2 regions of the Slackia heliotrinireducens DSM 20476 genome follow, and region 1 is predicted to be linked to the other one. Evidence: predicted binding sites of a transcription regulator. Region 1 holds the regulator's gene; the other holds the start of a gene.
The links. Region 1 encodes LexA, which represses DNA repair genes until DNA is damaged. Its sites were predicted from a motif close to CNAACANNTGTTNG; they were not measured.
Positions count from the first base shown of each region.

Region 1 (3,222 bases):
ACGGACGAGAGTCGACGACTTTCGATTCGGGATGACCACAAGATGGGCAACGCATGCAATCCTCCATTCGGGACATAGTCACCATGACCACAAAATGTTGTGGTCATCATACCCCGTCATATCGATTATGACAACAGAATTTCCAATCTACCTGCAACGTCGCTGAATTCCCATATATAGTGAAATATGCTGCATGTTAATCGATACCCAGATATTGTTCCCCCTTTCATGCACTCCAACTCTGACGCCGCGCCATACATACAAGACCGGCCAACGAGACGAAAAACTCCGCCGATCTGAAGCGACGGAGTTTTCACGGATGTCTCGCAGCAGGAAACGCAGCAAACCGCTGGAGACGAGAATTGTCGGACTAACGGTCCTTCCCGATTAGAGAAGGATAAGGGCCAAACCAAAAGCGAACATAAGTGCGCCGAACAGCACATACTGGTGCGCTTTGGACAGGTCCAGTGGACGACCTGCGATGGAACCGTATTTCAAATCGTCGCGCATATTTGCGAAACCGGTTGCCTTGGCAGCGAATTTCAGGTCGTCAAGAAAAGATTGTGGCTGGTCAGAAACTGCGCCGCCAGGAATAACCTCCAAGACGGGACGCTTGCTGTTGTACTTGAGGGCCGAGGAGCCGTTCGTATATGTATGCATGTCCTGGCGTGTCATGTTTCTTAACTCCTTACTTGCACGAACCTTTGTTCGGGTATATAATAAAGCGAACAAAGGTTCATGTCAACAGATTTTTAATACAAATGTTCGTATTAGGAAGGCCACCATGACTGTTCGTAAAAAAGACTCCACCAAGCTCACCAAGAAGCAGACGGCTGTGCTCGATTGCATCATCGCCACCATCGAAGAAACCGGCATCGCCCCCACCGTTCGCGACATCTGCGACAGCATCGGGCTTTCGTCCCCCTCCACCGTGCATGTGCACCTGAACAATCTTGAGGAGAAGGGCTATATCCATCGCGACCCCCTGAAGTCGCGCTGCATCACCGTGCTGCGTACCTCCGACGGCGAAACCTATGGAGGCACCGCACCAAAGGGCCAACCAGCCCACAACGATTTCGTCGGTCAGGGTGAATTCTCCAACGTGGTCAACCTGCCGGTCGTCGGCAACGTCGCTGCTGGCGTGCCCATTCTTGCCGAGCAGAACATCCAGGAGACCATCCCCCTGCCCACCGAAATCGTCGGCGATTCCAGTTCGTTTTTGCTGAAGGTACGCGGTGACTCCATGATCGAAATCGGCATCAACGACGGCGACTTCGTCGTGGTGAAGGAACAGCCGAATGCCAACAACGGCGATATCGTCGTGGCCCTCGTCGAAGACGGCGCAACGGTCAAGCGCTTCTTCAAAGAGCGCGATCACATCCGCCTGCAGCCAGAAAACTCCACCATGGAACCTATCATCGTTCGCGAGAACGTCTCCATTGCAGGAAAGGTCGTTGCCGTGTTCCGCCGTCTGTAACGTACAAACGGACTGCGCATAAACAAACAACGGCTCCTTACAGGAGCCGTTTTCATATAGGAATCAGCATCGGGTTGCTATTGGACCGAATACTGGCCCAGCAGAGCTATCAGATCCCGTGGTGCTCGCAGCGTCAGACGCGTACCGTCCTCCCCGTAGCTTTCCGCAAGCACCGTGCAACGCTCGTGCACCAAAGACACCACGCTGCCTTTCGAATAGGGCACCAGCACATCCATGAGCTCCTCCTGCGCGGCGACGGCGCGGGCCAATGCGTCTATCAAACCGTCGATGCCCTCGCCGGTTTCAGCGGACACCAGAATGGCCATCGGATAGCGGGAGGCCAGGATAGCGCGGTCCCCTTCGTCCACCAGGTCGATCTTGTTGAACACGACGAGCCGCGGAATGTCCTGGGCGCCGATCTGCTCCAGCGTGTCACCTACGGCGTTCATCTGCAGGTCCCGTTCGTTCGAAGACGCGTCCACCACATGCATGATCAAATCGGCTCCGCGAATCTCATCCAGCGTGCTGTTGAACGCTTCGACCAGCGTCGTCGGCAGCTTCTGGATGAATCCGACCGTATCGGTGATGGTCACCTCGCGGCCTTCAGGCAGCACCAGCTTGCGCGTGGTGGAATCCAACGTGGCGAACAGCTTGTCATAGCTCAGCACTTCGGCATTGGTCAGACGGTTGAGCAGGCTTGATTTTCCTGCATTGGTATACCCCGCCTCTGCCACCTTGAATATACCCGAGTCGTATCGCGCGGCACGTTGGATCGTGCGCATCTGCGCAACCTGCTCCAGCTCCCGGCGAATGGACGTGATGCGCTTGCGGACCATGCGGCGGTCCACCTCGAGCTGGCTTTCGCCTTCGCCGAAGCGGGAACCTACGCCGCCGCCCATGCGGTTGCTGGCAAGATGCGCCCACATGCCGCGCAGACGCGGCAGCAGGTACTGGTTCTGAGCGAGCCTGACCTGCAGGCGGCCTTCCTTGGTGGTGGCGTGCAGGGCGAATATGTCCAGAATAAGAGCGGTGCGGTCGATGACCTTCACGTCCTTGGGCAGGACCTTCTCAAGGTTGCTCTGCTGCGAAGGCGTAAGCTCGTCGTCGAAGATGACCACGTCCGCCGAAAGGGACCGGCACATCGAGGCGATTTCCTCTGCCTTGCCCGATCCGATGAACGTGCGTGGGTTCGGCGAGTCCAAACGTTGGGAGGTGGTAGCCACAACATCGGCCCCGGCCGTATCGGTCAGACGAGCCAGTTCGTCCAAAGACGACTCCAGCGAGTACTCACTCGCATTGTCGCGATAATCGATGCCCACGAGGATAGCCCGCTCGCGGTCCTCCATCACGCTATTGGCGTCCATATCGGCAAACGACATCCGTATACCCCTTGTCTGAAAGCGTTTTAAGTATCTCGTCGGCAAGCTTCTGCGGATTAGGATCGTCCGCATCCAGCCATATGATACGCGAATCCTTACGCCACCAGCTGCGCTGCCGCTTGGCATAGCGCCTTGTGGCGGTCTTGATCTGTTCGCGGGCCTCGTCCATGGTGATTTCACCCCGAAGCGCCGCAACCACTTCCTTATAGCCTATGGCGTCCCGAGCCGTGCAGGCGCTTTCGAACCCCTGCTCGAGCAGGCCCTCCACCTCGGCGACCAATCCCGCGTCGAACATGGCGTCCACGCGGCGTTCGATGCGCTGCACCAGAAGGTCGGGCGTCACGGCCAGACCGAAGAACACCGCCG
Region 1 covers NC_013165.1:1,233,577-1,236,798, reverse strand. The annotation lists gene nrdR (transcriptional regulator NrdR) at 1-55, opposite strand, end outside; gene SHEL_RS05295 (hypothetical protein) at 388-675, opposite strand; gene lexA (transcriptional repressor LexA) at 785-1,477, shown strand; gene hflX (GTPase HflX) at 1,555-2,856, opposite strand; gene miaA (tRNA (adenosine(37)-N6)-dimethylallyltransferase MiaA) at 2,828-3,222, opposite strand, start outside.

Region 2 (3,222 bases), 1.2 Mb from region 1:
AGAAGTGCTCGAGTATCGTGGATTTGTACGAGAAGGGCGTAGCCACCAACAGCGTGAGCAAGGATTACAGCGTACCTGCGGCCCGATGCGGCTGGACGGTCAGCAACAAGGAACTGGCAGACCGCATGCGCGTGCTGCGCGACTACACCATGATCTGCAGCGGCGTGTTCAACGACGCGCTGGCCACCTACGTGCTGCGTAACCGCGACAAGATTATCGAGCGCAACCTGGGCATCATCCGCAGGAACCGCGAGATCGTGAACGAGTGGATGGCCACCGAGCCCCGCGCAAGCTGGATTCCTCCGAAGGGTGTCAGCGTGAGCTACATGCGCCTGGACATTCCCGAGAACGACGAGGTGTTCTGCCTTCGCCTGTTGAAGGAAGAGGGCGTCCTGCTGGTTCCAGGCAGCCGCTTCGAGCTGCCGTGCGGCGCACGTCTCGGCTACTGCGCATCGGAGGATGTGCTGCGGGAAGGCTTGAAGCGCCTGTCCAAATCACTTCGACAATTCGATTGATGCTTGTGTTTTATGCGGGCCGGCAGGGTAATCCTGTCGGCCTTTTTGTATAGGCAGCGCTAGAACAGGGACTCCTGCACAGGAGTGCCTGGTTCATGCGCGGTTGGTCGGAACTCTTTCTTCAAGAGGCTTTTCTGAGACCCTGGAACGATTTCGTCCTGATCCGACAGGTTGCCGATGAGCAGGGGCGAAGCCGGATTGTGGTTTTGGTAGTTGCGTGCCGCCTGGGCGTGGTCGTAGTTGGCGTAGCAGTACCGACACCCGTTGGGGCAGGTGTTATAGGCACCAATGTCGCGGCTTTCGAAACAGCCGCAGCCCGCCCGCATGCCTTTGTGCTTCAGGTTGCGGAATTCAACGTTATTGGCGGGCCCCATGATATCCAGCCTGGTGCAGGCCGACGGCCCTATGCCGAACCGCGTGTAATCGTCGGCTTGGCCGCAGGTTTGCAGCACTACGCCGTGCTTGTGCGCGATGAGCCCCATCTGCTCTGCCAGCAGAAGCTTGTCGCCGGCGCTTACCGGCTTGAGCTCCGGCATGTTGCGCTGCAGCTTCTTGTACATGCCTACGAACGAAAAAACGCAGCGATCGATGTGCCCGGCCAAATGGGAGCAGAGGTGCTCGAAAGTTTGCAGGTGGCGCTCGACGGTGTAGGGCCCCAGCAGAAGCACTGGATCGTAGCGCCAAACGATGCGTTGTCTTCCCACCTGGCGTTCCAACTTGAGGAGGGTGCGGATGCTGTCATCGACGGAGGGGACGCCCGGCTCGATGTCGCGGCCATAGGCCGTGATGGTGTAGTGGAAATACGTGTTGAACCGATCCGTTATCTCGTGTAGGCGCGGCAAGATGGGTTCATAGTTTTTCGAGCAGAACATGACCAGGTCGATGGCTTCCGGTGTGAGCTCGTAGCGGGTGACCTTTTCCGGAAACAGAGGGTTTCTGGACAGCACGTACCCCTCCGCAAAACGGTTGAGCAGCCATTCGCTGTAATACTGCACGGTATCGGTTCTGGCCCCAGTGTTGAGAATCATAGGTCACCTCCTTAGAAGCGCCATTATAAGAGAACATCCGTTCGTATTCAAGTAGATATTTCAAAAGGGGCGGGCTTCGCGAAAAGCGCAGACGTTGCGTTTCGGCGGAATGCGGGGCTCGGTCGTCCATTTGCATATTGACATGCGCACTTCTGGATGCTCTTGACGAAAACGGAGTCGATAAGCAAGCCGTTAAAGTGCGAAAGGCGGCATTTCGCCGGGTTCACGCCCGATGGTTAGCTCGCAGCTAACATGAATGTTTTCGTGTTGAGACCCGCAAAAACCCTGCTATTGATTGTATGGAATGCAAAATTACAGTTAAAGACGGTAAATAAATACGAATTGGAGCCAAAAAGAAAAAACGGAGTAGATACGAGAAACGTATTCGGGAAATAATGCCTCGTAACAAGAAATGCTTTAGTCGGCTCCAGCCGATGGGAAGAGCCTTGAACGTTGCAGTGCTTTTGGATGGGTCTTTTGGGGAGAAGTATGGAGCAACTGGAAACGGGTGTTGATGAGGCGCGTGCCCCTTGTGTGGTCACACGGTCGAAAATGCAAAACGGGGGGTATCGCCTATCGTTTTCGATGGGTGATGAATACGGTGACATATTCGTCCACGAGCTGTTCACCGGCGTTCGCTTTTCTGCGGGCGACTTCTTCATGGGCACCGTTCCGCTGATGACGCAACCGAAGAAATACGGTTTGACGATCATGGCCTGCAGCGAGGGTCGCTGCAGGATTGACGTAAACGAGGGTCATTCGGCTTTTCTGGAGCCGGGTCGCATCGCCGTGCACCTGGACGACACGCGCACGCCGCTGAGCATGCCGACGGGCAGGTTCCTCGGCATCAAATTCTTTATCGACTTCGACACCATCAGCAATCGGCTGCCGCGCTTCCTGCAGGATTTGGACATAGACCCATTCGAGCTGGAGGACCGTCTGTGCCCGAACGGGGAAGCGTTCCTGGCGCTGGCGCCCGCCGATTTACAGGCGGCCATGAACCATGCCGTGCTACATCGCAACGCCCCGAGGGCCGATCGCCGGCTGCTGTTCGCGCAATGCCTGAACGCCGTCGCGGCCATGGAGCCCGACGACAACATCGCGCGCAGGATCTGGCTGACGCCTTCGCAGATGATGATGGCCCAGGGCGCCATCGAAAGCATGGTCTCGGATCTACGCAAGCGGACGCCAGTCGCAGAGGTCGCCGCAGGGTACGGCATCAGCGAGTCGTCGCTGCGATCCTATTTCTACAGCATGTACGGCGAATCCATTCCCATGTATATGAAGCGCCGCCGCATGGACGAGGCCGCCGTGCTTCTGGCGACCACCAACATGACCGTCGGCGAGATCGCCATCGGCGTGGGGTATGAGAACCAGAGCAAATTCGCATCGGCCTTCAAGAGCCTGAAGAAGATGACGCCCCTGGAATACCGCAGGATGAGCCGGGTGGACGGGTTCACCGCTTCCTGCTATTAGGCGCGATGCCTTAGCAGCCGTCCTATCCGGAACCCGAATACCGATATGCCGCAGTCTGTGCCGTGCGGCTAGATGACTATGCCGTTGCAGTGGTCGATCTCGTGCTGGATGATCTGGGCGGTCCAGCCTTCGAATGCCTCGGTGCGGGAAGCGAACCTCTCGTCGCGAAACGTGACCTCTATGCGCCGGTATCGCGTGGCGGG
Region 2 covers NC_013165.1:2,473,385-2,476,606, reverse strand. The annotation lists gene SHEL_RS10965 (aminotransferase) at 1-515, shown strand, start outside; gene SHEL_RS10960 (DUF1848 domain-containing protein) at 575-1,543, opposite strand; gene SHEL_RS14545 (helix-turn-helix transcriptional regulator) at 2,129-3,019, shown strand; gene SHEL_RS10950 (peptide deformylase) at 3,088-3,222, opposite strand, start outside.
Region 2: the regulator LexA is predicted to act here: its motif matches at 1,574-1,587, upstream of SHEL_RS10960 (DUF1848 domain-containing protein).